Regions from separate parts of the Actinomadura sp. B10D3 genome, predicted to be linked through region 3. Evidence: riboswitches for the same ligand, from Rfam matches in the RefSeq annotation. Region 3 holds a riboswitch; each other region holds the start of a gene.
What was found. A riboswitch is a leader RNA that binds a small molecule or an ion and turns the genes downstream of it on or off. The one in region 3 is predicted to bind cyclic di-AMP.

Region 1: it holds a riboswitch for cyclic di-AMP, as region 3 does, so the genes downstream of both, ABGB11_RS16510 (NlpC/P60 family protein) here and ABGB11_RS37965 (hypothetical protein) in region 3, are expected to answer to the same signal.
Region 2: it holds a riboswitch for cyclic di-AMP, as region 3 does, so the genes downstream of both, ABGB11_RS06620 (CHAP domain-containing protein) here and ABGB11_RS37965 (hypothetical protein) in region 3, are expected to answer to the same signal.

The regions. Positions count from the first base shown of each region.
Region 1 is NZ_JBDPLY010000009.1:143,026-153,179, forward strand. Features, by position in the region: gene ABGB11_RS16485 (ATP-dependent Clp protease ATP-binding subunit) at 1-1,330, opposite strand, end outside; gene ABGB11_RS16490 (Lsr2 family protein) at 1,690-2,013, opposite strand; gene ABGB11_RS16495 (RDD family protein) at 2,910-3,530, opposite strand; gene ABGB11_RS16500 (RDD family protein) at 3,538-4,317, opposite strand; gene ABGB11_RS16505 (amino-acid N-acetyltransferase) at 4,323-4,850, opposite strand; cyclic di-AMP (ydaO/yuaA leader) riboswitch at 5,011-5,213, shown strand; gene ABGB11_RS16510 (NlpC/P60 family protein) at 5,271-6,212, shown strand; gene ABGB11_RS16515 (LuxR C-terminal-related transcriptional regulator) at 6,450-6,680, opposite strand; gene ABGB11_RS16520 (LacI family DNA-binding transcriptional regulator) at 7,095-8,189, shown strand; gene ABGB11_RS16525 (cytochrome P450) at 8,204-8,770, shown strand; gene lysX (bifunctional lysylphosphatidylglycerol synthetase/lysine--tRNA ligase LysX) at 8,757-10,154, opposite strand, start outside.
Region 2 is NZ_JBDPLY010000003.1:105,730-115,883, reverse strand. Features, by position in the region: gene ABGB11_RS06655 (FCD domain-containing protein) at 1-447, shown strand, start outside; gene ABGB11_RS06650 (hypothetical protein) at 463-1,158, shown strand; gene ABGB11_RS06645 (Lrp/AsnC ligand binding domain-containing protein) at 1,178-1,465, opposite strand; gene ABGB11_RS06640 (rhomboid family intramembrane serine protease) at 1,519-2,268, opposite strand; gene ABGB11_RS06635 (DEDD exonuclease domain-containing protein) at 2,273-4,093, opposite strand; gene ABGB11_RS06630 (NYN domain-containing protein) at 4,189-5,640, shown strand; gene ABGB11_RS06625 (NlpC/P60 family protein) at 5,812-6,855, shown strand; cyclic di-AMP (ydaO/yuaA leader) riboswitch at 7,355-7,551, shown strand; cyclic di-AMP (ydaO/yuaA leader) riboswitch at 7,711-7,863, shown strand; gene ABGB11_RS06620 (CHAP domain-containing protein) at 7,874-8,686, shown strand; gene ABGB11_RS06615 (hypothetical protein) at 8,726-10,000, shown strand; gene ABGB11_RS06610 (M48 family metallopeptidase) at 9,997-10,154, shown strand, end outside.
Region 3 is NZ_JBDPLY010000039.1:16,817-26,970, reverse strand. Features, by position in the region: gene ABGB11_RS38010 (ROK family transcriptional regulator) at 1-334, opposite strand, end outside; gene ABGB11_RS38005 (MFS transporter) at 395-1,597, shown strand; gene ABGB11_RS38000 (FAD-dependent oxidoreductase) at 1,660-2,775, opposite strand; gene sigJ (RNA polymerase sigma factor SigJ) at 2,948-3,796, opposite strand; gene ABGB11_RS37990 (hypothetical protein) at 3,808-4,464, opposite strand; gene ABGB11_RS37985 (YchJ family metal-binding protein) at 4,577-4,957, opposite strand; gene ABGB11_RS37980 (VOC family protein) at 5,068-5,466, shown strand; gene ABGB11_RS37975 (YciI family protein) at 5,478-5,816, shown strand; gene ABGB11_RS37970 (DUF6596 domain-containing protein) at 5,816-7,024, shown strand; gene ABGB11_RS37965 (hypothetical protein) at 7,098-7,766, opposite strand; cyclic di-AMP (ydaO/yuaA leader) riboswitch at 7,776-7,918, opposite strand; gene ABGB11_RS37960 (hypothetical protein) at 8,391-9,260, shown strand; gene ABGB11_RS37955 (helix-turn-helix domain-containing protein) at 9,495-10,154, shown strand, end outside.

The DNA of each region.
Region 1 (10,154 bases), on a different contig from region 3:
CGGCCTTCTCGAAGTCCTGCGCGTCGATCGCGGACTCCTTGTCGCGCCGGACGTCGGCGATCTTCTCGTCGTACTCGCGCAGGTCCGGCGGCGCGGTCATGCGGCGGATGCGCATCCGCGAGCCGGCCTCGTCGATCAGGTCGATCGCCTTGTCCGGCAGGAACCGGTCGCTGATGTAGCGGTCGGCGAGCTGCGCGGCGGCGACGAGCGCGCTATCGGTGATCGACACGCGGTGGTGCGCCTCGTAGCGGTCCCGCAGGCCCTTGAGGATCTCGATCGTGTGGGACAGCGACGGCTCGGCGACCTGGATCGGCTGGAAGCGGCGCTCCAGCGCGGCGTCCTTCTCCAGGTGCTTGCGGTACTCGTCCAGCGTGGTCGCGCCGATGGTCTGCAGCTCGCCGCGCGCCAGCATCGGCTTGAGGATGGACGCGGCGTCGATCGCGCCCTCGGCGGCGCCCGCGCCGACGAGCGTGTGCAGCTCGTCGATGAACAGGATGATGTCGCCGCGGGTGCGGATCTCCTTGAGGACCTTCTTCAGCCGCTCTTCGAAGTCGCCCCGGTACCGGGAGCCGGCGACCAGCGCGCCGAGGTCGAGGGTGTAGAGCTGCTTGTCCTTCAGCGTCTCGGGCACCTCGCCCTTGACGATCTTCTGCGCGAGGCCCTCGACGACGGCGGTCTTGCCGACGCCGGGCTCGCCCACGAGGACGGGGTTGTTCTTGGTGCGGCGGGACAGCACCTGCATGACCCGCTCGATCTCCTTGTCCCGCCCGATGACCGGGTCGAGCTTGCCCTCCCGCGCGGCCTGCGTCAGGTTGCGGCCGAACTGGTCGAGCACGAGGGAGGTGGACGGAGCCGACTCCGAGGGGCCACCGGAGGCGGCCGGCTCCTTGCCCTGGTAGCCGTGCAGCAACTGGATGACCTGCTGGCGGACCCGGTTCAGGTCGGCGCCGAGCTTCACCAGCACCTGGGCGGCGACGCCTTCACCCTCGCGGATCAGCCCGAGCAGGATGTGCTCGGTACCGATGTAGTTGTGGCCGAGCTGCAACGCCTCGCGCAGCGACAGCTCAAGGACCTTCTTGGCACGCGGAGTGAACGGGATGTGGCCCGACGGCGCCTGCTGGCCCTGGCCGATGATCTCCTCGACCTGCTGGCGGACAGCCTCGAGGCTGATCCCCAGGCTCTCCAAGGCCTTGGCAGCGACGCCCTCACCCTCGTGGATCAGACCCAGGAGGATGTGCTCGGTGCCGATGTAGTTGTGGTTGAGCATCCTGGCCTCTTCCTGAGCCAGGACGACAACGCGCCGCGCGCGGTCGGTGAACCTCTCGAACATCTCGTCGCTCCTCACAGAGCGGTTGGGCAGAGTCCGGAACGTCCGGAACTGTCCTTCCGCATGCTAGCCCGCCCCGAGGAGGCCGCCCGGTGCACTCCCACCAGGAGACGTTCCCCAGCTATGCGCTGTTCAGTCTCATCCAACTACCGCATCGGTGCGTCATGTTCCCGCTACGCCCCAAGCGAACGGGGGCTTTTCGCAGGTAGGTCTAGGCGCGGGCCGAGAGTGCCGAATGGGGGTGGAGTTTCCACCCGCGCGGCCTGTGTACCTCACCGGGGGCGCACCGAACCGCACGCGCGCTACGCCACAAGCGAACGGCCCGTCTCACGATCGGAGACGGGCCGCGGAGGACGGGCGGGTCAGTTGGCCGCCTCGTACTGCTCGATCACGTGGGCGGGGATCCGGCCGCGCTCATTCACCTTGATGCCATTGTTCTTGGCCCAGGCACGGATCTCCGCACTGCGCTCCCGGCTGGACGCGCCCCGCTGCCGGCGGCGGCGCGACGGCGTGCCCGCCTTACGGGACTTCTCGACGAACGGCTGCAGCGATTCCCGCAGCTTCGTCGCGTTGGCGCCGCTGAGGTCGATCTCGTAGGAGGCGCCGTCGATCGAGAACGCTACGGTCTCGTCCGCCTCGCCACCGTCGAGGTCGTCGACGAGAAGCACCTGAACCTTCTGTGCCATGGGGACAGACCTTTCGGCTGGAGCAAACTTCAATCGGTTGACAAAGATATACCGAGAACTTCGCCGATGACAATTCCAACACTCAAGATGAACCGGCGCGGACGCGAAGTCGCCCTACCGGCCATGAACCGGCACTGACGGGGAAGTCGCCTTGCCATGCACCGGCCGTAATCAGGCTCGTCGTTTCCGGTGCGGACCGGACGGCGGGCGGGCACGCACCGGCCGGCCCGGCGCCATGAATTCCCGGCGCGGGCGGGCCGGACCGAGGTTTTGGGACGTGACCCGCGTCACGGCCCACCGCGCTGACCTGCGGGGTCGTTCGCAGATTGGCTCGGGTTTGGGGACGGCGCCGCCGCTGTTGCCGTTTAACCCCGCCGTAACCGCACTAAGCCCGCCGTCCGGTGGTAATGCGCCGGTGGCGCGCCGTGGCTGATCAGGCTCTGACCGGCCGATGTGGAGGGATAACGAGGAACGGCCCGTCGTCGAAATCTGTTGCCATGTCGTGGTCGGAGGAAGTTGCGGGCCCGGGATCCGCCGCCCGGAACCCGCCCGCCATGGTTCATCTGAAATCGGGAGATCAAGGCACAATCCCACCGCCCGTCCCACTTCTTGGACCGGGCGCCAAGACCCGCCGGCGCCGCGTCCCGGCTCCGCTCCCCTCGCGGCGGGCATGTCGCGCGAAAGGTCCGTTCAGAGTGAGACGGCGTCCCAACCGAAGTAAGTCCACTACCGCCTAACAACCGACGCCTAGGGCGTTCCCGCAACGGCGCGCGCGGGCAACTTCCAAACGGAGGGAGCGTCCGGGGACGAGACACATCCCACTCCGATTCGGGTCCGTAACCGGAACGAGCCCGCGGGACGGCCGGGAAGATCTTCCAGGCGCTTCGGAGAGGCCGTCAGAAGGCCGGGGAATCGGAGTCCGGCCGTTTCACCACGACCGTCCCGGCGAGCCTGTCATGGACGGCCTGGCGGCGCGTGCCTTCGAACAGCATCCCCGCGTTCCCGACCCAGAAGATGCTCGCGAGCAGACCGAGAACGGGAATCGGGCGCAGCGCGATCGGCAGCGAATAGACCGCGGCCCGGGCAACGGCATGCAGAACGTCCAAGCGCGCGCCGGCGGGAGCGCGCTTCCCGGACGCGCCGCGTTCTCCGGCCGGGCCTTCGCCTCCCGACGAGGCCGCCGTGGGCACGAATCCGGGCACGGACGCGGGAATCAAGGGCACGGGGCCGGGCTCCGCGTCCCCCGCACCCCCTGGCGACGGCTGATCGGCCTCCTGGCGCGTCGCGGCGACGACCTCGATGCCCGCGACGCGCTTGCCGAGCGTCCGCCCCCACAGGGCGAGCTGGACGGCCTCGTACACCAGCATGCATCCGGCGAGGACGGGCGGAGCGACGACGTCCACCGCGGGGCCGGAGACGAACGCGCGCACGACGAGGATCACGGGGACGCCGACGACGAGCGTGTCGACGACACGTGCCAGGAGGCGCTGGCCTGGCTCGGCGAGCGGGACCGCCATCGCGGTCCTACTCCGCGTACTCGGAGTACTCGTCGTACGCGACCCGCTCATCGATGACGAGCGTGCCGGCGAAGCGGTCGTGCAGTGACTGGTGCAGGGGCTGGTCCCAGATCGCCCACAGGTAGGCCATCAGCGCACCCGCCCAGACCAGCACCATCCCGTATGCGGCGTAGTCCCACACCATCACCGCCAACACGAGGAAGAAGAAGACGCCGAGCTGGTAGCCGATGTGGGTGATGCCGGCCCGCCAGATCGCCTGCGTCGTCGTCAGGGGGCTACCTGCCGGACGCGCCTGGACGATTCCCAGCCCCAGGACCCGCTTTCCTAGCGTCCGTCCCCACATGGACAGTTGGACGGCCTCGTAGATGAACGGGAGCAGGGACAGGACGCAGAACAGGGTGAAGATGATGGGCCAGTTCCACACACCCCCCTCGTCCTCGGTTTTGCTGCCTGGCTTGCCCAGGCCGAAAGCACCGATCGTCACCGGAAGGACGAGCGCGAAGCCGAACACCGCGACGAGCGCGTTGTCCATGATCCGTGCGCCCGCGCGCCGGTAGATGGGGGCCAGTACCGGATCGCCACCGCCATGGGCGCCGTACTCGTCGTAGGGGGCCTCGTAAGTCTGGTCCCACTGCTGCTGAGGCTGCTGCCACTGCTGTTGCTGGGGCTGTTGCCACTGCTGCTGGGGTTGCTGCCTCTGCTGGGCCTGATACGGGGGCGGGGGGCCGTACGAACCCTGGCCCTGCTGGGGCCGGTAAGGCCGCCCGCGGTGAGGGGAATCGCTCATTTGGGTCAGTCCTCCAGGCGAAGCAACATCCGGGTGTTGCCCAACGTATTCGGCTTGACCCGGTCGAGGTCCAAGAACTCTGCCACGCCATCGTCGTAGGAGCGGAGAAGTTCTTCGTACACCTCCGGCGCAACCGGAGTCCCCAGTATCTGCTCGAAGCCGTGGCGGGCAAAGAAGTCCACCTCGAAGGTAAGGCAGAACACCCTCCGGACGCCGAGTTCTCTGGCGGTCTGGAGAAGGCGCGTCACGATCCGGTGCCCGATTCCGCGCCCGCCGTATCCCTTGTCCACGGCGACCGAGCGGACCTCCGCCAGGTCCTCCCACATCACGTGCAGGGCGCCGCAGCCGATGATGCGGCCCGGCGCCCCGTGCTGGACGTCCTCGGCGACCCAGAACTCCTGTACGTCCTCGTACAGCTTGACGGTCGTCTTCTTCAGCAGGCGGCGCCCCGATCCGGCGTACAGATCGACCAGCCTGCGGATTTCCTGGACGTCGGCGGTGCGGGCCCGCCGGATCACGACTTCCACAAGCAAGCGAGATTATCCAACGCCGGCGCCCGGCCGCCGACCACGGGTGCCGAACCGGTGGTTCCCCCGCCCGCCATCGCGACGACCTGGGATTTCGCATGTTCCGGTTGGCATCCAATGCGGGTTCCGTTAGTGTCCATCGCTGACATCGGCCGACCGCAGAACGGAGGCCGAACCGCCGAGTCCGCGGGCCGCACCCAGCGCCCCGGGGAGCCGGGGACCCACTTTCGGAGCGTTCGGGGGATCGCCCCTGGGCTGACGCCGTCAGGGGTGAATCCGCAGCGCACGGCAGATGCCGGCGTGCTCGCGGAGGGGCTGCTCCGGTCCCAACCCGTCAGCTAACCCGGTAGGCGGATGAGGAGAGGAGAATTCGTGCAGCGATCGCGGTCTGCTTCCCTTTCGCGATTTCGCGGCCGCGCGGCCGTCGTGGCCGGCGCGCTCATCGCCGTCTCGGCCGCTCCGCACGCGATCACCCCGCAGAGGATCGCCGTCGCCCACGCCGACCCCGAGCCGTCCACCAAGGAGCTCCGGGCCAAGGCGCTCAAGCTCGCCGACCAGCTGGAGCAGCTGACCGAGCAGTACAACGGGCTGAGGGTCAAGCTCTCCCAGTCGCAGCGCGCGGCCAAGGTCGCCAAGGAGAACGCCGAGCGGCAGGAGAAGTCGCTGGAGGAGCTCCGGCAGAAGGTCGGCGCCCTCGCCGCGACGAGCTACATGCAGGGCGGCTCCGACCCCACGGTCTCCTTCGTCGCCTCCCAGGACCCGCAGGCCGTCCTCGACCAGGCCGCGACCCTCCACTACTTCGCCAAGCAGGACAGCACCCAGGTGCTCGGCCTGATGCAGGCCATGCAGTCCGCCCAGCGGGCCCGCAAGTCCGCCGAGGCGCGCGCCAAGCAGGTCAAGGAGCTGCGGACGCAGCTGGAGTCGCAGCGCAAGAAGGTCACCGGGACCTACGAGAAGGTCCGCGGCAAGCTCGTCGACAAGGACCCCACCCAGCTCGCGAAGCTCCCCGTCGTCGGCACCGGCAAGGCCGCGCAGGCGCTCCGGTACGCGATGACCAAGATCGGCCGCCCCTACGTGTGGGGCGCCGCGGGCCCGAGCACCTTCGACTGCTCCGGCCTGACGATGTGGGCCTACAAGCAGGTCGGCATCAACCTGCCGCACTACACCGGCAGCCAGTGGAACGCCGGCACCCACGTGTCGCGCGGCCAGCTGCAGCCGGGCGACCTCGTGTTCTTCTACGCCGACCTGCACCACATGGGCATATACGTCGGCGGCGGCAAGATGCTGCACGCCCCCCAGACCGGGGACGTCGTCAAGATCGCCCCCATGGCGGGACGGCCCTTCGCCGGCGGTGTCCGGGTCGCCTGACCCGGTCGCGGGTCCGCACCGCCGGCGGCCCAAAACCATCGGTACCGCCATCGGCACCCGAACACCGTCCGCGGCGACGCCTCCTGCAGGGACCTACCTGCCAGGGGTCGCGGCGCCGCCGCCGCGGGGTCGGACGGGATTCGAACGTGCCGGCTGATTCCTTGATGACGCTGTGTTCCTTGATGACGCTGGTCGCCGATGCGCTCGCCGTCCCCAGACGAGCGCCAGGGGGTTCGGCTAGATGAGCTGCCTCCGGGCCGCCCACACCACGGCCTCGATAGGGGTGTTGACCTCCAGCCGGTCGCAGATCGTCCGCAACCGGCGCCGCAAGGTCCGTGCGCTCAACTCCAGCTTGCGTGCCGCCACATCGGCGGTGACACCGCTGGCGATCTGGGCGAGCAGCCGGATCTCTTCTTCGCTCAGCCCGAAATCGTCGGTGCCACGACGTGCGAGTGTGGCTGTTTCCACTCCGTCCTCCCTCGTCCGTGGTGATGACCGCGGGGATGCAGCCGTCCGCTGCACAGGCACGGGTTTCGATCTGTACGCGCGTTGGGTTGCCGGGTCCGGAGCCCTTCCGGACTTAGATCATCGGTTTCCTTTGCTGTCTCGCGAGCTTGGCCGGAGGTGGCCGCCTGGCCGATTGCGGGGGTGTACGGGGGAACTCCGGGTGACGATTCAGTCGTTGGCCTGCCGAGGGAGACGGGATGAGGTCGCCAGCCATCCGTACCCGCCCCTTCTCGTCGAAGTCACCGGATCTCCTGCTGAACGAAGATCGTGAATCGTTTCAAGCTACGCTTCGGCTCGGAACGCTAGGCGGCCGGATCCGGCCCGTCAAGCGTTCAACGATGGCGGGATGTGCACGATTCGCCACGGTCCGTGACCGTGCATTCTGCGCGACGCCGTGAAAAACTCCACTACCTGGGAAAACTTCCACGGAGCGGGACGAGGAGCGAGTTGCCACAGACCAGTATTCGCGAAGTCGCGAGGCGGGCTGGAGTCTCAGTTGGGACCGTTTCGAATGTCCTAAACCGGCCAGACCTCGTGGCCGAAGCTACCCGTGACCGTGTTCGCGCGGCGATCGAGGAGCTCGGATTCGTCCGGAACGAGTCCGCGCGGCGGCTCCGCCGCGGCCCCGAGCGGACCGCGGGCGAGTTCCACGACCAGCCGCGCCGCGCCTTCGGCATCGTCGTCGAGGACCTCACCAACCCGTACGCGACCGACGTCGCGCGCGGCGCCGAGGCCGCGCTCAACGCGGCCGGCCACGACGCCCTCTGGCTGTCCAGCGACCATTCCGCCGCCAAGGAGCGCCGGTCGCTGGACCTCCTGGTCGAGCAGCGCGCCGCGGGCGTCCTGATCATCCCGGTCGGGATGGGGTCGGGGGACATCTCCCGGCTGCGGGCGACCGGCATGAGCGTGGTGCTCATCGACCGCGCGTCGTCCGACACCTGCTCCGCCCAGGTCGACCATGTCGCCGGCGGTGAGATCGCCGCCGCGTACCTGCTCGGCATAGGCCGCGAGCGCATCGCGTTCGTGACCGGCGTCCCGGAGCCGCAGCCCTGCGTCGAGCGCCGCGACGGCGCGGCCCGAACGATCGTCGAGGCGGGTCTGGGGCGGCCGCGAACGCTGGTCCAGGACGCCCTCAGCCCGACCGAGGGGCAGGCGGCGGCGCACCAGATCATGGCGATGTCCCCGCGGCCCGACGGCGTGTTCTGCGCCAACGACCTGCTGGCCATCGGGCTGATCAACGAGCTGACCCGGCTCGGGGTCCGCGTCCCCGAGGACATCGCGGTGATCGGCTACGACGACATCGAGCTGGCCGCGAGCGCCGCCGTCCCGCTGACCACCGTCCGCCAGCCGCGCCGCGAGCTCGGCTGGGAGGCGGCCGAGCTGGCGATGGCCGAGGTCGGCGAGGGCGCGTCCCACCAGCACCGCCAGGTCGTCCAGCGGCCCGAACTCGTGATCCGGGAAAGCGCTTAGCGGAGTCCCCGCCGCTGCTGATTCCATTGCCCGCGTCCGAGATCGCCCGGCGGGACGAGGCGCGCGAGGAGTTCGCCGCGTACTTCCGGGACCTGGCCGCCAGGCGCCGGGCCGAGCCCCGGGACGACCTCCTGAGCGCCCTTGTGAGCGTCTCTGACGGCGGAGACGCCCTTTCCGAAGAGGAACTCCTCGCAACGTGCGTCCTGCTGCTCGTGGCGGGCCATGAGACGACCGCGAACCTCATCGGGAACGGCGCCCTGGCGCTGCTCCGCGACCCCGCGCAGTTGGAGCTCTTCCGCGCGCGGCCGGGGAACGTCCAGGCGGCCGTGGAAGAGCTGCTGCGCTACGACCCGCCGGTCCAGCTCACGCGCTACACCGGGGGACGCGACACACCGAGGCACCTGTCGCTCGGGCACGGCATCCACTTCTGCCTCGGTGCGCCGCTGGCCCGCCTGGAGGGCCAGGTCGCTCTCGCGAAACTGTTCGAGCGCGACGTGGCCCTCGCCTCCGGCGATCTCGCCCACCGGGACGACCTCGTCCTGCGCGGCCTACGTGACCTGCCGGTCACTATTCGGGCTTGACCAGCGGGAACAGGATCGTCTCCCGGATCCCCTTGCCGGTGAACGCCATGATCATCCGGTCGATGCCGGCGCCCATCCCGCCGGTGGGCGGCATCGCGTACTCCAGGGCGCGCAGGAAGTCCTCGTCCAGCTGCATGGCCTCGGGGTCGCCGCCCGCGGCGAGCAGCGACTGCTCGGTGAGGCGGCGGCGCTGCTCGACGGGGTCGATCAGCTCGGAGTAGGCGGTGCCGAGCTCCGTCCCGAACCCGATGAGGTCCCACTTCTCGGTGAGGAGGGGCTCCTCGCGGTGCTGGCGGGTCAGCGGCGACGTCTCGACCGGGTAGTCCATGACGAACGTCGGCTGGACGAGGGTGTGCTCGACCAGCTCCTCGAAGATCTCCTGGACGAGCTTGCCCTGCCCCCACTTCGGGTCCCAGGAGACCTCGCGGGCGTCCGCGAGCTTGCGCACGCTCTCGATCGGCGTGTGCGGGGTGATCTCCTCGCCGAGCGCCTCCGACACCGACCCGTACAGCGTGATCCGCGGCCACTCGGGCAGCCCGAGGTCGATCTCGGTGCCGTCGTGAACGACCACCGTGGTGTCCAGCGCGGCCACGACGGCCTTCTGGTACATCCGCTGGGTCAGGTCGGCCATGTCGTTGTAGTCGAGGTACGTCCCGTAGGCCTCCAGCATCGTGAACTCCGGGTTGTGCGTGGAGTCCGCGCCCTCGTTCCGGAAGTTCCGGTTGATCTCGAAGACCTTCTCGATGCCGCCGACGACGAGCCGCTTGAGGTACAGCTCGATCGCGATGCGCAGGTAGAGGTCCATGTCGTAGGCGTTGATGTGCGTCGTGAACGGACGCGCCGCGGCGCCGCCGTGGATCGGCTGCAGCATCGGCGTCTCGACTTCCAGGTAGCCCTCGTCGTGCCAGAAGTCGCGGACGGCGCGGACGGTGGCGCTGCGGATGCGCGCCATGGTCCGCGCCTCGTCGTTGACGATCAGGTCGACGTACCGCTGCCGGACCCGGGCCTCCGGGTCGGTCAGCCCGGCGTGCTTCTCCGGCAGCGGCCGCAGGCACTTGGAGGTGATCGCGAACCGGTCCGCCATGACCGACAGCTCGCCGCGGCGGGACGTGATGATCTCGCCCTCGACGCCGACGTGGTCGCCGAGGTCGACCTCGCGCTTCCAGAAGTCGAGCTGCTCCTGCCCGACCTTGGCCAGCGACAGCATGACCTGGAGGTCGCCGGATCCGTCCCGGATGGTGGCGAAGCAGAGCTTGCCGGTGTTGCGGATCAGCATGACGCGCCCGGTGACGCCGGCCTTCTCGCCCGTCTCGGTGCCCGGCTCCAGGTCGCCGTGTTTCTCGCGGATCTCGGCGATCGTCGCCGTGCGCGGGAAGGTCACCGG
Region 2 (10,154 bases), on a different contig from region 3:
CTCGCGGAGAGGCTGCGTTCGCTCAGCGCTGAAGAGCTCCGCGACCTCGGCGACCACTACGCCGCGATCGCCGGGGCCGCCGCCCGCCTGGCCGCCGCCCGCTCGCTGCCCGGCGACGTCCGGCGGCTGCGCCGCACCCTGGACGAGATGGCGGGCACCGGGTCCGGCGACGGCATGTGCCGGCTGGACGGCCGGCTGCACCTGGAGATCGCGGCCGCGTCCCAGTCGGGCCGGCTCACCCGCGAGGAGATCCGGCTGCAGGCCGAGATCGGGCCGCTGGTCTGGGCCGTGCACGACCTGCCGGACCTGCGCGGCCGCGTCGACGCCGACCACGCCGGCCTCGTGGCCGCCATCGAGGGCGCCGACGAGGCCCGTGCCCGCGATGTAGCTGAAAGTCACGTCTTGAATGCGGTAGAACGTCTGATTGAACGACGGCTCGCACTCTGACCCCGAGGGGGACCCATGCCCGCCGAGCCACCGGCGATCGGCGCGGCGGCGGCACACGTCCGCGCGACCCTGGACGGCGTCTTCGAGACCGTGACCCACGTGCGCGACGCGACGGCCCGCTGCCTGGAGGACGTCCGGCGCACCGGCCGCGCCCCCGTCCGCGCCGACCTCGCCGAGCTGCGCCCGCTGCTGGCCGCGCACCTCGGGCTGCTCATCTGCGGCCTCGGCTTCATCGCCTCGCCCCATCTGCTCGCCGACGCCGCCTGGTACCTGGAGTGGTGGCAGACCGGCCCCTCGGGCGACCCCTCGCAGCTGCTGCGCGACCTGAACCCCGAGAGCAACGCCCTGTACGACTACACCGAGTGGGAGTGGTTCACCGGCCCGGAGAGCGGCGCCGAGCGGACCGTCTGCGGCCCCTACGTCGACTACCTGTGCAGCGACGAGTACGTCCTCACCCTGTCGGCGCCCGTGCACGTCGCGGGCGCGTTCGTCGGCGTCGCCGCGGCCGACGTGTTCGCCCGGACGTTCGAGAACGAGGTCGTCCCCGCGCTGCGCGAGATCCCCGCGCCCGCGTTCGTCGTCAACGCCCCCGGCCGCGTGATGGCGTCCAACACCGCGAGCTGGCCGCCCGGAGCCGTCTACCGGGAGAGCCCCGGCTACGCGGCCCGCCCGTGCAGCGCCGACGGCGTCGGACTCGTGATCGGGCGGTGAGCCGGCGGCGCGGCGCCGGCTAGTCGGCGTCGGGCAGGCCGAGGGAGAAGGCCTGCTCCAGGTCGTGCTGGGAGTAGGTGCGGAACGCGACGTGCGTCTCGGTGCCGACGATGCCGGGTACCTTGTTCAGCCGGCCCGGGATGATGTCGTTCAGCTCCTCGTGGCGGCGCACCCGGACCATCGCCATGAGGTCGTGGTCGCCGGTGATGGAGTAGACCTCGCTGACGCCGTCCAGCGCGGCGATCGTCTCGGCCACCTCGTGGATGCGCGCGACGTCGGCCTTGACGAACACGATCGCAGTGACCACTGCACCCTCCCTGGAGATCGGACCCTCCGACCCTACCGGGGGCGCGCCGCCGGTCAGCCGCGGCTGAGCGCGGCCAGGCGGCGGGCCGGGCCGGCGCGGCGGGCGAGGAGCGCGAACACCAGGCCGGCCACGAACCCGTAGATGTGCGCGGTGTAGGCGACGTTGCTCTCCTCGTCGCCCAGCGACAGCCACTGCAGGACGAACCAGTACCCGAGCACCACCCACACCGGCAGCCGGATGAAGATGATCGGCGGCACCCAGCTGACGACGCGCCCCCGCGGGTTGAGGATCACGTAGGCGCCCATCACCCCGGCGATCGCGCCGGACGCGCCGATCAGCGGGACGGTGGAGCCGGGCGAGGTCCACGCGAACCCGTAGACGGCGACGAGCCCGAACAGCAGGTAGCTGAGCAGGAAGCGCCATCGCCCGAGCCGGTCCTCGACGCCCATGCCCACGACGAACAGGAACACCAGGTTGCCCAGCAGGTGCAGCGCGCCGGAGTGCAGGAACATCGAGGTGAACGCCGCCGTCCAGGGCGCCTTGTCGTAGGACGCGGGCCCGCATTCCTGCACGACCTCCGACGGCAGGGGCTGCTTGTCGCCGGTGGTCAGCTCCTTCGGCACGGCGCCGTACTCGAAGGTGAAGTGCGTCGCCCTGCACTCGCGGACGGTGCCCCCGCCGTACCAGGCGGCGAAGTTGGACATCGGCGTGAGCAGGAAGACGACCACATTGACCGCGATCAGCAGGTACGTCACCCACGGGACGCGCCGGGCCGGCTGGCTGTCGTACAGAGGCAGTGCCACGTCGTCACCTTAGTGGGCGGCCGGCCCCGCGACGGGACGTGTCCCTCCGCTCGTAGCCGGTGTCGTAGGCCCGGTCGATCCACTCGCGCAGCCCCTCGGCGCCGTGCACGGGGCACGTCCACGGCCCATCGACCTCGACCAGACGGACGCCGGGCAGGTCGAGCCAGCGCAGCACGCACTCCATCTCCTCGGCGGTGGCGCCCGCCGACGGCGGCGCGCCGAGCGCGACGCCGCCGGGCGCCTCGCCCGACGGCGGGAACACCGTCTCGGCGGTCGCGATGAGCGCGTCGACGTAGGGGCGGGGGCGGGCGTGCGGCGGGACGGTCCCCGCCGCGGCGAGCCGGCCGTACCGCACGACCGACAGCTCCCACCCGCCGTCGAAGGCGGGGCGGGCCGCGACCAGCTCGGGGAGCCGGGCGAGCGCGGCGAGCCGCTGCCCGCGCGCGGCGGCGCGGACGAACGTGGCGAGCCGGTCGCGCTGGGCGGCGGCCTCCTCGTAGCGCAGCTCGGACGCGAGCCGGTCGATGCGGACCCGCGCGGCGGCCACCACGGGACGCACGTCGCCCTCCATGATCGCGCGGGCGGTCGCGGCGTGGACGGCGTAGGCGTCGGCGGACTCGCGGCCGTCGCACGGCGCGCCGCAGCGCCCGATCTCGGCGAGCGCGCACGCGCGCGTCCCCGCCGCCCCGGCTTTGCCGCGCTCGATCAGCCGGGGCGTCAGCCGCTGCGTGCACTGCCGCAGCGGGACGGCCTCGTGCAGCGCCGCGCGGGCCTCCTCGGCCTGCCGGCGCGAGGAGATCGGCCCGAGGTAGCGGGCGCCGTCGGCGCGGCACTCGCGGACGATGGACAGCCTGGGGAACGGCTCCACGGTCAGCTTGAGCCAGATCGCCCGCTCGGGGAACTTGGAGCGGCGGTTGTAGCGCGGCTTGTGCTCGGCGATGAGCCGCAGCTCGCGGACCTCGGCCTCCAGCCCGGTGGCGCACTCGATCGTGCGGACGTTCTCGGCGAGCCCGACCATCTCGCGGACCCGCCACCGCGTCTCGGACCCGGTGAAGTAGCTGCGCACCCGCGAGCGCAGGTCGCCGCTCTTGCCGACGTAGAGGACCTCGCCGGCGTGGTCCTCGAACAGGTAGACGCCCGGGGCTGACGGGACGTTGTCGGCGAGGTGGCGCTTGCGACGCTGCTCCGGCGTGGGGGCCTTCGCGAAGCCGCGCATCTCCTCCAGCGAGGTGACGCCGAACGAGCCGATCCGCTCGATGAGGCCGTGCAGCACCTCCACGGTGGCGCGGGCGTCGGCGAGGGCGCGGTGCGTCGGCTCGTTGGACGTCCGGAAGAAGCGGGCCAGCGTGCCGAGCTTGCAGTTGGGCACCTCGTCGCGCGACAGCACGCGCCGCGCCAGGTCGACCGTGTCGACGACGGGGAACGCGGGCCAGGCGTAGCCGTGCGCGGCGCAGGCGGCCTTGAGGAACCCGATGTCGAACGAGGCGTTGTGCGCGACGAGCACGCAGCCGCGCGCGAACTCCAGGAAGGCCGGCAGCACCGACTCGATCGGCGGGGCGGCCGTCACCATCGCCGTGGTGATGCCGGTCAGCGCGGTGATGAACGGCGGGACGGGCCCGCCCGGGTCGACCAGCGTGCCGAGCTCGCCGAGCTCCTCCCCGCCGCGCACCTTGACCGCGCCGATCTCGGTGATGGCCGAGTCGGCGGCCGAGCCGCCGGTGGTCTCCAGGTCGACCACGACAAAGGTGACCTCGTGCAGCGGGGTGCCGAGGTCGTCCAGGGTGCCCTGTACACCGGCCCCCTGAACGCCGTGCGCAGCCGTCATGAGCGCGACCGTAGAGGACCCCACCGACAGAACCTCGTGCCGCTAGGGTTGAGGTGCGCCGGCGCGTCACGCGTCCGCCCTGGTTAGGGCATTGGGTGCTCGGGAAACAGACAGGCCACCGGCGGCAGCCCGGAAGGAGCGGGATCATCGACAGCGGCCCCGAAGCGACGTCCGGCGGCGAGGTGCCCGCCGAGCCGGCGCGCCGCCCCGGCGGGGAGGCCCCCGAGCCGCCCGGAGACGAGCGGCTGCGCCGGCCGCTGCCCGAGGCCGTGCGGCAGGGCGTGATGGAGGTCGCCGCCGACCTGATCGGGACGCTCCCGCCGGAGGAGGTCCCCGCGCCGCTGCGCCGGTTCGCGCGGTTCGAGCGCCGCAAGCGCGCCAAGCTGGCGGGCCAGCACATCGCCGCGATGCTGGAGAAGGACGCGGGGTTCCGGCGGCGGGTCGCCGCGCCGCTGCGCGAGGCACAGGCCGATCTCGCCGAGGCGGTCGAGACCGGCGACGTGCCCCCGGCCGCCGACCCGGTGCGGGTCGCGGTGCTGGGCTACCTCCTGCGTCCGGCGGGCTGGACCAAGCTCGTGGAGGCCGCGCGCGAGGAGCTGGAGCGGTCCGCCACGGCGTCGGAGGAGGAGGCCGCCGAGCGCCGCGTCGCCGCGCTGAAGCAGGAGCTGGCCGCGGCCCGCGCCGCCCGCGGCGCCGAGCTGGACAAGCTCCGCGGGGAGCTGCGCGAGGTCAAGGCCGAGGTGGCGGAGCTGCGCCGCAAGCTGCACGAGGCGCGCACGCGGTTCCGGTCGGCGGAGGAGCGCGCGGACGCGGTCGCGGCGGAGGCCGGCCGCGAGCTGGCCGCCGCGCGCGAGTCGACCGCCGCGTCCGAGAAGGAGCTGCGCAGGCTGCGCGCCCGGACCGCGCAGGCGGAGGCCGCGGCCGAGGCGGCCAAGCGGGCGGCGCGCGAGGGGCGCAACGTCGACGACATGCGGCTGCGGATGCTCCTCGACGCGCTCGTGGACGCGGCGCAGGGCGTCCGCCGGGAGCTGGCCCTGCCCTCCACGATCGGCCGCCCCGCGGACGCGGTGGGCGGGCTGGAGCCGGACCGCCCGGCGCACCGCGCGCTGCCGGGCCGGGCGCTGTCCGACAACGACCCCCAGCTGCTGGACCGGCTGCTGACGCTGCCGCAGGTGCACCTGGTGGTGGACGGCTACAACGTCACCAAGACCGGGTACGGGGAGCTGCCGCTGTCGGACCAGCGCAGCCGGCTGCTGTCCGGGCTCGGCGGCCTCGCCGCGCAGACCCGGGCCGAGGTGACGTGCGTCTTCGACGGCGCGGAGCTGGACGCGCCGGTGGCGATCGCGGCGCCGCGCGGCGTCCGGGTGCTGTTCAGCCGCCCGGGGCAGACGGCGGACGAGCTGATCGGGGAGCTGGTGCGGGCGGAGCCGCCCGGCCGCTCGGTGGTCGTGGTGTCGTCCGACCGGGAGGTGGCCGACGCGGCGCGGCGCGCGGAGGCGCGGCCGTGCCCGTCCTCGCTGCTGCTGCGCAGGCTGGGCCGGTCATAAGGTCCCCATAAGCCTCTCATAAGGGAAACCTCGCACTAAGTGATCATGACGTCACGAAAAGTGGACAGTCTTCGCAGATGTCAATCAAAGAGTGACGAATCGGTTGTGACGGCTGTTGCCCGTCGCTAATGTCGTCCGCTGACGTCGTCGACGAGAGGGGCGAGACCGACCGTGGCCAATGATCTCATCGGGGTACCAGCGCGCGGGCGTGACCGGAGGGGCGGCCCGGCGATCCGCGGCGCCTCCCGCCGCCTGGCGGCCGTCGCCTGCCTCACCGTGACGGCCTCCCTGACCTTCGCCCCGGTGGTGGCGCACGCGGAACCGAAGCCGACCCGGGCGCAGGTCCAGAAGAAGCTCGACAAGCTCGCCGAGCAGATGGACCACAAGGTCGAGGAGTTCAACCAGCTCAACGAGAAGCTGAAGATCGCCAAGAAGAAGTACGAGAGCGCGAGCAAGGCGAGCAGGCAGGAGCAGGCCGCCTTCGAGGAGCAGCGCTCGGCGATCGCCAAGATGGCCGCCGCCGCGTACAAGAACGGCGACTCCGCGGACGTGACCGGCTTCGTCGGCAGCAACGACCCGCAGGCCATTCTCGACCAGGCGGCCGTCTTCTCGCACCTGTCGCAGGAGCGCAGCTCCCAGCTCACCCAGTTCCTCGCCACCGCCCAGCGGCTGCGCCGCGAGGAGTCGCAGGCCAAGACGGCCTATGACGACGTGAAGGCGAAGACCAAGGAGCTGCGGGAGCAGAAGAAGAAGCTCGACCGGGAGGTCGCGAAGCAGAAGGCGCTGCTGCGGCGGCTCGGCGGCGGAAGCTCCTCGGGCGGCGGTGGCGGCATCGGCGGCACCTACACCGGTCCCGCCAGCGGCTCGGCCCGCACGGCGCTCAACTTCGCCTACGCCCAGCTCGGCAAGCCCTACTCCTACGGGGCCGAGGGGCCGAACTCCTACGACTGCTCCGGCCTGACCATGAAGGCGTGGGGGGCCGCGGGCGTCAGCATCACCCGCACGACCAACTCCCAGTACGCGGCCACCAAGCGGGTCGCCAAGAGCAACCTCCAGCCGGGCGACCTGGTGTTCTTCAGCAGCCTCGGCCACGTCGGGCTGTACGTGGGCGGCGGCAAGATGATCCACGCTCCGCGCACCGGCAAGAACGTCGAGGTCGTGAGCATCACCTCGGGCTACTACCTGAGCAACTACTACGGCGCCGGGCGCCCCTGACCCGCGCCCTCCGGGCCCGCCACGGCGGCGATCCGGAGCCTCCACCGACAACGGACCGGGCTTGACCTGGTCCGTTGTTGATTTTGGGGGGGTTTGCCTTCTGTTGGGGCTTTGGTACCTTGTCACCACTCACGGCGCCCTCCAGGCGCCGTGGCCCCGGGGCGCTCACCAGGCGCTCCCGTCCCACGCGGCGCATCCAGCCGCCGCGTGACGGCGGCGCGAGCCACGCGTCGCTCCCCCCGAGGACGGCGCGCTCCACGCGTCGTCCGGCGGCACCCGAGAGTGCCGCGGCGGTCTCCACGCGAGACCCGGCCGTTCCCGTTCCCCCGTGCGCACGCCCGCAGCGTGCATGGCGCTGAGAGCGCTGCCACGGCGGGTGTCCACGGGCGGCCCCGGACGGCCCCCGGCGACGGGCCGCCGTCCGACGCACAACACAGGCGCCGCGCGTTCGCACGCGGGAGACAGGTCCCGCGCCGGGCCCCATCACGCCCCCAGGATCGCAGCGGCAGCGCCGAGTCCGCCCAGTGCGGAACCGGGGACCCACGCCGGCAGGGTCCGGGAACCGTCCCGGACGACGTCCGGCACCCGGGGTGAATCGGCGAGTCTCCTCCGGCCCCGTTCCGGTGGAGCCCGCCGTAGGGCCACTTCCACGCCCGAACCCGTCAGCTAACCCGGTAGGCGTCTGGAAGAAGCGAAGGAGTGAGTTCCGCAGCGTTACCTGGGCGTGGCCGCCCGTCGTGCGGCCACGCCCCATTTCCCCCTGCTCTCCGCGGGCACCCGCGCCCACGCGCGCGGACCGCGCCCGCAGCCCCCCATCCGAACCGGCGCGCCCGCCCCCGGGCGCGTCACCGCCGAATCCGCTGACCGCCGTGCCCCCATGCGCGGCCGGTGCGGAACCGGGGACCCATCACGTCCTCATCGGGGTGAATCGGCCTGCCCGCGGGCCGTAGGGCGGCTTCCACGCCCGAACCCGTCAGCTAACCCGGTAGGCGGCATGGAAGTCGAGGAGAACCCCCGCGTGCCAGGTGCACACCGCAAGAAGACCCCGGGCAGGCATCGCAAGGCGAGCCCCCTGCCCCTCACCTGGCGGACGACCGGCGGCCTCATCGTCGGCGCCGCCGTGCTCGGCACCGCCGCCGCCACCGCGCAGGCGTCGGTCCTGCCGTTCGGATCCGCCCCCGCCGCGTCCACCGCGGCGCACGCCCCCGGCAAGAAGCCCTCCGGCGGCTCGTCGAAGGACTCGTCCAAGGACGGGGCCCGGAAGGCCGCGAGGAACGACCCGGGGAAGGGCGCGCCGCGGAAGCCGGCCGCGAAGGCGCCCGGGAAGTCCTCCGGCAGGTCGCGGCCGACCGCCGCCGAAGCCATCGAGCTCGCACGCTCCCAGGTGGGCGTCGAGGAGGACGGCGGCGGCGAGACCAAGTTCCAGAAGTGGTACATGCGCACGGCGCGCGCGAAGGAGACGCTCGCGCGCGACGGCGGCTCCCTCTCCGCCTACGGCGACGCGAACTGGTGCGACATGTTCGTCTCCTGGGTGGGCGAGCAGATCGGCTTCCGCGACCAGATCGGCAGCGACGCCTGGACGGTCGCGCACGCCCGCTGGTTCCGGCAGCAGGGCCGCTGGGGCACCGAACCCCGTCCCGGCGCGATCGTCTTCTACGCCTGGGACGGCGGCAAGGACGTCACCGACATCCGGCACGTCGGCATGGTGATCAAGAAGATCGACGACCGGACCATCGAGGCGGTCGAGGGCAACACCGGCAACGCCGTACAGGTCAAGAAGCGGTCGGCCGACGACGTCGTCGGCTACGGCTACCCCGCCTACCGGTCCTGATGGCACGGCCCTGACCACCGGCTGCATAGGATCGCCCGCGTGGAGGAGCGTGCCGTGCGGACCAGGCCCGTGACGCGCCGCAGGGCCCTCGCCCTGGGCGCGAGCGGGGCCGCCGTGATGCTCGCCGGGGGCGCCGGGCTGCTCGTCCCGCCCACCGGCGAGACGAGGCGCGCCGATCCGTCCGGTGCCGGGGCCTCCGGCGCGGCCGCCGCGATCGACCCGGACGCGGCCGCCGCCGTCCTCGCCAACCGCGCCCGGGCCGTGCGCGACGGCGACCGCATGGCCTTCCTCGCCACCGTCGGCGACGCGCCCGCCGAGTTCCAGGCCGCCCAGTCGCGGATGTACGACAACCTCCGGGCGCTTCCGCTGGCGGGATGGCGGGAGCGCGTCGTCGGCACGCAGGCCGTGGACGAGGAGCACGCCGTCGTCCGCGTCGAGGTGCGCTACCGGCTGCGCGGCTTCGACCGCGGCGAGGTGGCCCGCACCCGCTACCTCGCGCTGGCCCCGCGCGGGGGGACGTGGACGATCGCCGGCGACGGGACGTCCCGCGGGCTGACCGACGACGCCGACATCTGGGACGCGGGCCCGCTGGCCGTCGCCCGGGGCCGGGCCGCCCTCGTCATCGGAGACGCCGCCGGCCTGCGCGGCATCGCGGCCCGGCTGGACGCCGCCGTGCCGGACGTCACCGGCGTGGTCGGCATGGGCTGGGCACGGCGGGTGGTCGCGCTCGTCCCCGCCGACCCGGGCCTGGCCTCCGCGCTCGCCGGCCCCGGGCAGAGCCTCGGCCAGATCGCGGCCCTCGCCACCGTCGCCCCGGCGCCCTCGTCCGGGGGCCGCGGCGAGGACCGCATCGTCGTCTCCCCCGCCACCTTCGGCAGGCTCAACGACCTCGGCCGCACGGTCGTCCTGACGCACGAGCTGACCCACGTCGCCACCGGCGGCGCCCGCGACCGCAGCACGCCGCTGTGGCTCATCGAGGGCTTCGCGGACTACGTCGGCTACCGGCAGGTCAAGATCGGCGTCCGCGCGGCGGCCGGCGAGTTGCGCCGCGAGGTCGCCGCCGGGCGGGTGCCCGCCGCCCTGCCCGGGGCCGCCGCCTTCTCCAGCGGGTCCCCGCGCCTCTCCCAGGCCTACCAGGAGGCCTGGCTCGCCTGCCGGATGGTCGCCGGCCGGTACGGTGAGGCGACGCTCGTGCGGCTCTACCGGGCCGCCGGGCGCGCCCCGGAGGCCGCCGCGCTGCGGGACGTGCTCGGCCTCACCCGGGAGCGCTTCACCGGCATGTGGCGCGACTACGTGAAGAAGGAGCTCACGTGAGCGATACGGAGACCGGCGAGGGCGCCGCGCGCGAGAGCCGGGCCGCCGGCACCGGCGTACCGGACGGCTCCCGCCGGCCCCGGATCGCCGCGGCCGTCGCCGGCGGCGTCCTGTTCGCGGCGGTCGCCGCCGTCCTCGCGCTGACGACGCCCTG
Region 3 (10,154 bases):
CCGCCTCCTCCGTGACGACGCGGCCGCCGAGTTCCACGCAGGCCACGCGCCAGCGCTCGTGACTGATGTCGGCCACGCAGACCAGCGGGCCGTCCGGGTGGGCGGTGAGCGCGGGGGAGGGGCGGCCGCGTCCGCCGGTTCGGGCGGACGTGCTCTCGTCGACCAGCCGGGACGCCTTGAGCCGGCCGGTGATCTCCGTGGCCGACCCGCTGCTCAACCCCAGCGCGCGTGCCGCGTCCGCGCGTGTCGCGGACGGGTGCGCGTGGACGTACCGGAGCACGGCCAGCGCCCCCTGGCTGCGCAGGGCGCGTGCGGAGTGCGCGGTCTTCTGCATGGTGACATCCTCGCGCCTGGCGATTATCCTCGTTGCACGAGCATATTCCGGGAGGCGTGAATGGACTTTGCTGACACGGACCGGGCGCCCGCTGCGGCGCGGGCCCCCGCCTCGTCCGGACGGGGAACGCTCGCGCTTTATGCCACCTTCGGGTGCCTCGGCTACCTGCTCACCGCGCTCGGTGCCGTACTGCCCGAGTTGCGCGAGGAGCGCGGACTGCCGCGAGCCGAGGCCGCCCTCTACCCCTCGGCCTTCGCGCTCGGCCTCGTCGTGGTCGGCTTGGTGGGCCACCGCCTGGCGGTGTGGCTCGGGCGGTATGCCCTGCCCGCGGCGTTGACCGCCCTCGTCGGTGGCGCCGCCCTGCTGGCCACCGGCGGCGGACGCCTCGGAACGGCAGCCGGCGCCCTCGTCCTCGGCCTCGGCGGCGCGGGCCTCGTCCAACTGGTCCCCGCGGCACTGCGCGCCGCGCACCAGGGCGATGGAACGATCCAGATCGGTCAGGCGAACGCCGTCTCCAGCGCCGCGTCCGTCCTCTCCCCGATCATCATCGGCGTCACCCTGGCCCACGACCTGGGCTGGCGCGCCGCCTTCGCCATCCCCCCAGCCCTCCTGGCCGTCATCACCCTCCTCTCCCTAACCCGAACCCCCGCCCCCTCCACAACCCCCACCACCCCCGACACGCCTGCCACTCCCGCCCCTCCGCGGGGGTTTTGGGCGCGGTGGGTTGATCTTGTTCTGGCGGTGGGGGTCGAGTTCTGCATGGTGTTCTGGGCGGCGGACTTCCTCCGGTCGGTGAAGGAGTCCGGGGCCGGGACGGCGACGACATTGTCGGCCGCCTTCGTGCTGGGGATGGCGGTCGGGCGGGCCGCGGCGGGGCCGGCGGTGAGGTTCGGGGGACGGCCCGACCGGCTGCTGGCGTTCGCGGCGCTGGTCGGTATCGCCGGGTTCGCGATCCTCTGGACGTCGCCGGCGCCGGTCGCGGTCGCCGGGCTGCTGGTCACCGGGCTCGGCGTGGCGCTGCTCTACCCGGTGATCCTGGGGCAGGCGCTGGCCGCGTGGCCGTCCCAGCCGGTGCGGGCCGCCGCGCGGTGCGCGCTCGCGTCCGGGGTGGCGATCGGCGTCGCCCCGCTCGTCCTCGGGACGCTCGCCGACCTCACCACCCTGCGCGCCGCCGTCTTCGTCGCCCCCGCTCTGCTGGCCGTCCTGCTGGTCCGGTGCGGGTGGCGGCTCAGGGCTGCGTCGTGGCTTTCGCCTAGCCGTTGAGGGCACGGCGGCCCCCGCTCCAGCGGGGGTCGCCGTGCCGATCATGCGGGCGTCCGGTGGTGTCAGAAGGGCACCGGGGTCGTGATCATGCCTGCGTAGGCGAGGATCGTGGGGGCGTCGTCCAGGGGCGGGTGGATGACGTCCATGATCCAGCGCTTGACCCACTTGCCCTCCGCGCCGGTCAGGGCGATACGGCGGTCCCATCCGCGGGTGTAGACGGCGCCCGCGGCGCCCAGGTCCACGTCGGTGACGTAGGGGGCGGGGGCGAAGTCGACCAGCGGGACGCCCAGCAGGTCGGCCGCCGCGTTGTGCCCGGCCGTCTTGCCCATCGGGGTCGCGTGCTGGCAGCTCTGCACCGTCCAGTGGTCCTGGTCCGCGCGGGCGGCGGCGACGTCGCCGGCGGCGAAGACGTGCGGGTGGGCGCGCAGGTGCGCGTCGACCTTCAGGCGGCCCAGGCGGTCGCGCTCGCCGGGGATGTGGGACGTGAGCGGGCTCGCTTCCAGGCCCGCCGTCCACACGACGGCGTCCGCCGGGATCCGGGAGCCGTCGGCCAGCACCGCGCCGCCGTCCAGGACTTCGGCCACGGTGGTGCCCAGGCGCCGCTCGATGCCGAGCCGGTCGAGCGCCACCTCGATCGCCGGGCGCGGGCCGAAACCGAGGTCGGGGGCCACCTCGCCGGCCAACTCCACGAGGACGACGCGGCCCCGCCCGGCGAGTTCCGTGGCGACCTCCAGGCCGGCGAAACCGGCGCCGACCACGACGGCCGTGTAGCCGTCCCGGCCGCGCAGGTGCCCGCGGAGCCGCTGGGCGCCCTCCAGCGTGTCCACGTCGAACAGCCGCTCGGCGCCCGGAATGTCCGGCCGGACCAGGCGGCTGCCCGCGGCGAGGACGAGCCGGTCGTACTCGATCGGGCGGCCGTCGGCGACCACGACGCGGTCGTCCACATCGATGTCCTGGACCGTCGCGCGGACGTGCTCGACGCCCACCGGTTCCAGGATCCGCTTCAGCGCGACCGTCGCGCGTGCGGGCTCAGGCTCGTAGAGGCGGGGACGCAGGACGAGGTCCTTCCCAGGCGCGACCAGCGTGATGCGCAGGTCTTCCGAGCCCCGCACCCGGGCCGCCGCGGCGGCGCTCCACACCCCGGCGAAACCTCCGCCGACGATCACAACATGCGACATATCCGTCTCCCTCATCTCGGTTCGCGCCAGGAAGACAAGACACGCCCTGTAGATGTGACTGGACGGACGGCCTTAGCTCAGCCACCGTCCACGTCCGATGTGGCCGTGACCTTTGGGTGCGGGGACGGTGGGCGGGCGGATGTGCCGAAGGGAGCGGAGGTGGTGTTCTGGGTCAGAGGTGGGTCAGCTTCTCGGGGTTGGCGACGCGGTGGTACTTCGTGATGCGGCCGTCTGCGATCTCCAGGGTGTCGATCCAGATGACGCGGCCGTCGCGGTGGGCGGCCAGGGCCGGTTCGCCGCCGATCTCGATGAACTCGACGCGGTCGACCCGGTAGTGGGTGGTGACGTGGGCGAGCAGGCGGGCGACGCGGTCGGCTCCCACGACCGGGCGGCGGGACGCGACGACCTTGCCGCCGCCGTCCGCCACGTAGACGGCGTCCGGGTGCAGGAGTCGGACGAGGCGCGCGAGGTCGCCGCGCTCGGTCGCCGCGCGGAACGCGGTGAGGACGCGTTCGCGCTCCGCGCGGCTCGACCTCGGGTGCTCCTCGCGGGCGTCCGCGACCCGCTTGCGGGCCCGGGACGCGAGCTTGCGCGAGGCCGCCGCCGAGTTGCCGAGCACCTCCGCGACCTGGGCGAACGGGACCTCGAACACGTCGTGCAGGACGAACGCGACCCGCTCCGGCGGTGTCAGCTCCTCCATCACCAGCAGCATAGCGGTGCCGACCGAGTCGTCCACGATCACGCGTTCGGACGCGTCCGGGCCGGTCGGGAGGGGTTCCGGCAGCCACGGCCCGGGGTACCGCTCGCGCCGTACGCGGGCCGACTTCAGGACGTTGTACGCGAGCCGGGCCGCGATGGTCACCAGCCACGCGCGCTGGTCGGCGACGGCCGAGCGGTCGGCCGCCGAGGCGCGGAGCCAGACGTCCTGGACGACGTCCTCGGCCTCGGCCACGCTGCCGAGCAGCCGGTACGCGGCGCCGAACACCGCCGGGCGGTGCGCCTCCCAGTCCAGGTCGTCCACGTAGGCGGAGCCTACTCGTCGGCGAACGAGCAGTCGGCCGGCAAGTCCGGCGGCTGGAAGTCGCCGGAGGGGATCTCCAGCGGCGCGTCCTTCACCGTGTACCCCTTCAGCCATTTACCGAACGGGCCGGAACTGGCCGGGCTGAACGGTGCCGGCCCGCTGCCCATCTGCTGGCACTGCGGGAACACGACGCCCCAGGAGAAACCCATCCGGTCGTACTTGTGCCCGCGCGGCGACTGGTAGAAGGTCAGGTTCGCGCGTTTCTGGTTCGGCGGGACCTCGTGGGCGCCCGAGACCCGGATTCCGGACACGACCGCGACCGGCCCGGACGCCATGACGTAGTCGACCTTGATCTCGCCCCAGTGGTGCTGGGACGGGCCGCCGGGCTCGTCCGGCGAGAAATGGTCGAACTTGATCGTTCCGCGGGCGGCTCCCATGACCATCTTCCCGTCGACGAACTTCCACGGCCCGCCGTGCGCGTCCACGACGAAGCGCCGGTACGGGTACTCCTTGTCGCCCGGGAACGTCACCCACGCGTCGCCCGTCACGTGGGCTTCCTTGGGCGTCCTCGCGTCGTTGTCCTGCGCCATCGCACTGCCGGTCCCGACCGCTCCCACGGCCCCGAGCAGGGCGACTCCGGCGATCAGTACACGCCTTTTCCGCGACATGTGGATCCCCTTTTCCGCGGACGTCCGTCGTCCGCTTTCCACAACGTTCGCAGTGGTGGGGAGGCCGTTCCTCCCCCGCGCGACCGAACCGGCCTGCCCGCGCGGGGGATTGTCAGATCACTTTTCCCCTGACGTAGGTCCAGAAGCCGTCATGGCGGACGAATCTGCTGACCTCGTGCAGTTCTCCCGGCTCGGAGCCCGCCAGGTAATGGGCGCGGAATTCGACGACGCCCCTGTCGTCGTCCGGTCCGCCCGCCTCTACCCGGACGATCTCCAGCCGCGTCCAGCGCGTCCCGTCGTCGAACCCGATCCGCTCCGGGCGGGTGGCCGGATGCCAGGTGCTCAGCAGGTAGGCCTCGTCCTGGACCGCGAACGCGCTGAACCGCGACCGCATCAATTCGGCGGCGGTTCCGGCGGACGCCTCGCCCCGGTGCAACCGTCCGCAGCAGTCCCGGTACCGTGCGCCGATACCGCAGAAACATCTCTTGGCCACATCCGAATTCTGCCCGCGCCCGAGACCGCTGTGAGGGATTCTCCCAGGCATGTCGGATCCGGGTGTCTCCCGATCGTCTAGGGGGTGACACCCCTTGAAAGGAGCACGCCATGGATCTGACGATGAACACGATCGACATCGTGGTGTCCGACATGGACGCCGCCGTCGCCTTCTACCGCCGTCTCGGGCTGGAGCTCACCGTGGACGCGTCCTACCCCGACCACGCGGACTGCGACCTGCCCGGAGGGCTGCACCTGATGCTCGACACCGAGAAGTTCCGCGGCCCCACGGTCGACGGATGGACGCCGCCGTCCGGCGGGCCCCGGACGTTCCTCGCCTTCCAGGCGGCGAGCCCGGCGGACGTGGACGCCGCGTACGCCGAGCTGACCGCGGCCGGGTACACCGGTGCGAAGGAGCCGTGGGACGCCTTCTGGGGGATGCGGTACGCCACCGTCCTCGACCCGGACGGCAACGGCGTCGACCTGTACGCTCCGCTGCCCGCCGCCTGAGGGGGAGACCGATGAAGTACGTGCTGATGTTCGTCGAGACCGAGAAGTTCGCCAAGGAACTGGCCGGCATGACCGACGGTGAGCGCCAGGCGTCCTACGAGCAGGTCGCGGAATGGTTCGCGCGGCACTCCGACAAGATCACCCACCACGGGCACCTCCAGCCCGCGCACACCGCGACCACCATGCTCCTGGACGGGGGAGAGGCGGTCCTCACCGACGGCCCGTTCGTCGAGGGCAAGGAGGTCGTCAGCGGATACGCCGAGGTGGAGGTCGCCGATCTGGACGAGGCGCTGGCCATCGCCCGCACGTGGCCCGCGTGCCCGCTGATCGAGATCCGCCCGCTGACCTGATGGACCCGGCGCACGCCGAGCCCGCGCACGCCGAGCTGGCCCGCGTGCTGCGCGAGCACGCGGGCCGGCTCACCGCCTGCCTGGTCCGGGTCCTCGGCGACTTCGCCGCGGCGGAGGACGTCATGCAGGACGCCGTCGAGACCGCGCTGCGGCGCTGGCCGGAGGAGGGCGTCCCCGAGCATCCGGACGCCTGGCTGCTCACCACGGCCCGCCGCCGCGGCATCGACCTGCTGCGCCGCCAGGCCGCCTACCGCGACAAGCTGGCCCGGCTCCAGTGGCCGGTGCCGGGCGAGCCGGACGACCGGCTCAAGCTGATCTTCACCTGCTGCCATCCGGCGCTGCCCGTCGCGGCCCAGGTCGCGCTGACGCTGCGGACGGTGTGCGGGCTGACGGCCGGGCAGATCGCCGCCGCGTTCCTCGTCCCGGAGGCGACCGTCGGGCAGCGCATCACCCGCGCCAAACGCAAGATCACCGACGCGGGGATCCCGTACCGGATCCCGGCCCAGGACGAGCTGGACGAGCGGGTCGGCCAGGTGCTGGCCGTGGTGTACCTGCTGTTCAACGAGGGGTACCTGACGAGCCGCGGCGACCGCGGCCACGCCCGCGACCTGGCGGACGAGGCGCGGTGGCTCGCCGAGCAGCTCGCCTGGCTGATGCCGCGCCGGCCCGAGGTCCTCGGCCTGCTCGCGCTCATCCGGCTCCACCAGGCGCGCACCGCCGCCCGCTTCGACGACGACGGCCGCCTCGTCCTCCTGCGCGACCAGGACCGCGCGACGTGGGACCACGACGCGGTCAAGGAGGCCGGACGGCTGATCGAGCGCGCCGCCGCGATGCGCGCTCCCGGCCCGTACCAGGTCCAGGCGGCGATCGTCGCGTGCCATGCCGAGGCTCCCACCTGGGACGACACCGACTGGGACCAGATCCTCGTCCTCTACGACATGCTCCTTCACATGACGGGAACGCCGGTCGTCCGCCTCCACCGCGCCATCGCCGTCCGGTACGTCCAGGGCCCGGCGGCGGCGCTGGACGAACTCGCCCCGCTCGCGAAGGCCCTCGACGGCCACCACCTCTACCACGCCACCCGCGCCGAGTTGCTGCGCGACCTCGGCCGCCGGAGAGAAGCGCACGCGGCCGACCGCCGCGCCCTCGCGCTCACCGCCAATCCCGCGCAACAGGCGCTCCTCAGCGAACGCCTCACCTGGACGTGACGCGAAGTTCAGGCGCGCCCATACGCGAAGACCCGGCCGGGGGAGGTGCCCGGCCGGGTGGTTTCGCGTTCTTTCAGAGGTTCGTCGGACGGTAGGCCTTGTACTCGCTGCCCGCGTCCAGGCCGTAGTCGCGCGTCCGGTAGTCCGTGCCGTACCGGCCGCGCTGCTCGTACGCCCAGTAGGCCGTGTGCTTGCTGTTCGCCCACTTCTCGAAGATGACGACGTGGCGGGTGGTGTTCGTCCCCTCCGCGTCCATGACGAGGTCGCCCTTCTTGAGCTCGGACATATTGATGCGCTTGGTGAACTTCGACGACGTCAGGCCGACGGTGTTCTGGCCCGGCTTGGGCAGCCCCAGCGCCATCGAGACGAAGCCGGAGCAGTCGGCCCGGTAGCCCTCGTGGGTCCTGACCTGGCTGTAGGGGACGCGGTCGTCGGAGTGCGGCTGCCACGTCCTGGCCCGCGCGATCACCTTCGAGCGGGCGTCGATCTTCTCGCCGCCGGCGGAGTCGGCGGCGGCCTTCTTCGCGGGGGCCTTCTTCGCCTCCGCCTTCTTCCCGGTGGGCTCCTTCACGACGTGGGCCGTGACGGCCGACGCCTTGTCGTCGCCGCCCGAAGCGGGCGACACCGCCGCGTGCGCCGTCGTCGCGGCCACGCCGCCGAAGACGGCGAGACCGGCGAGGGCGCCGGCGGCGCGGGGGGTCAGGCCCAGGGGGCCACGGGACTTGCTGTGCTTGCCTGTCACAGGGGGGCTCCTTGGCTTCCAAGCCGCCTACCGGGTTAGCTGACGGATTCGGGCGTGGAAGTCGCCCTACGGCCTGCTGGGCAGGTCGATTCACCCCAGTGCGTGGTTGGGTCCCCGGCTCCGCGCGTTGGCGGACTCGGCGTTGCCGCTGCGATCCTTGGGCGCTCGGGCCCGTCCACGGGACCCTGTCGTCCCGTGTGCGAAAGAGCGGCATGTGATGTGTGGTGAGGCGGCCCCGGGGGCGGGGCCGCGATGGGGCGTCTCGTCCCGGCGTGCTCTCGGCGCCTGCACGTTCCGGCGTGCGCATGGTCGGCGCGAGGACGGGTCGGGGGACCCGTGCGACGCATCGGGCTGACGCGAGGCGACGCGTGGATCGCGCCGCCGGCCTCCCGGCGGTGCCGGTGAGGCCCGCGTGCCACAAGGGACACGCTGGTCGAAAGCGCCTGGCGGGCGCCTTGATGAGCGAGAAGCTACAGGCAACCCCAAAGAAAGGCAAACCGCATCAAATCACTCAGCCGCAGGTCAGCGGGCTAGAACTGGGCCTCAGCGCCCCGCCGGTGGGCGATCCGGAGGCCCTGAGGCGGCCCTGCACGGGTGCGGATGGATTCGTGGGAGGGTGACGGCATGTGCGTTGCGGCGGCGCCGGCCAGATTCACCGGCACGATCCTGTACCACGGGCTGCGGAACCATGGCGAGCACGGGCGGGTGCACGTCCTCGGCTACCAGAACACCGCGCAGAACCTCGCCCCCGGACCGAACGCGATGCTGCTGCATCTGCCCGCCGCGGGCATGACGCAGGCGAACTTCATCGACACGAGCGGGTGCCCCCGCATCCTGCGGGACATGGTGGACACGCTCCGCCCCGTCCCGCGGGCGCCGGGGGGCGCCTACGGGGCGGCTCCGCAGCCGGCCGGGCCGCCGCCGGTCCAGGTCTTCGACCACGACGTCTACACCGTCGTGCTCGCCACCGATCCGACGCTGATCCCCGACGCCCTGGAGCAGGTCCCGCCGCCCAAGCGGATCCCGGCCAACCGCCCGCTGTTCGACTTCTACGCGGCCATGTACCCGGGCTACGCCGTGGCGCTGTGCTGTTTCGACAACCGGGAGGCGCTCGCGGCGAACCCGCTGCTCATGTGGTATTCCCCACACGATCCCGACCGGTTCGCGCTGCCCGCGATCGACTGCCACACCGGGGCCGTGCCCGACCTGGGCGCCCAGGTCCTCACCGACCACTGGGTCGTCTTCGGGACGGACGAGGCCAGGCCCGGCTGGGGCGCCGAGGTCCGCTACTCGCCGCACTACGACCGGAACAACCTGCCGCAGGCCCCGCTGCACAGCGGGCCCGCGGCCCCCTTCCTGCCGGGCCGGGTGATGGGCGTGCAGTTCACCGGATGGCACCCCAACGGCGACTTCGTGATCCCCCACACCGACGTCCTCAGCGGCAATCTCGGCAGCCTGCGCCGGGTGGCTCCCGGCTGGGCCCCGCCTCTGTGACACGGCTCAGCGCGGCGCCGTCCCCGAGGTGACCGAGAGCTCCGGCGAGGACGACAGCGTCTCCAGGACGACGCAGTAGCGCTCGGTGAGGCCTGCCCGTCCACGGCGAGCGTCCCACGGAAGTCCAGGTCGCCCTCGGCGCGGACGGTCCCGCCGCGGACGTGATGCCCGCGCCGCCGCAGCCTTGCTCCTCCGCGCGGCGCCGGTCTGTGGCGGCTGGTTACAGTGCCTGTAGTGAAGACCCGAGAGGTGGCGGACGTGGCCGAGGAGGGGGCGCGGGCGGCACGCAAGCGCCGGACCAGGGAGCGGATCGCCGCCGCGGCGATGGAACTGTTCGCGGAGCACGGCTTCCACGCCGTCCCCGTCTCGGAGGTCGCGCGCGCCGCGGGCGTGACCGAGAAGACGGTCTTCAACCACTTCGCGACCAAGGAAGACCTGGTCTACGGCCACGACACCCGGTTCGAGGCGGCGCTGGTGGCGGCCGTCCAAGACCGGGGAGACCGCTCGGTCCTCGCCGCGGTCCGCGACCACCTGCTGGCCCGGTACGCCGTGATGCCCACCGACCCGGCCGCCCGGGCACGGCACCGGACGCTGGCGGCGCTCGTCGCGGACAGCGAGACGCTCCGTGCCCGCGAGCAGGCCGTCCTGGCCCGGTACGCCGACCGGCTCGCCGCCGTCATCGCCGCCGACCGGCGCTGTGCCCCCGGCGACCTGCGGCCGCGGATCGTCGCGGACGCCCTGGTGTCCGTGCACCGCGCCGCGATCGACGCGTTCCGCCGCGGCGCGCTGTCCGGCCGTTCGCCGGACGAGTACGGGCCCGAGGTGGTCCGGGTCGCCGAGCAGGCGTTCGCCCTCCTCGCGCACGGGCTGGACGACTTCGCGGCCGGCCCCCTC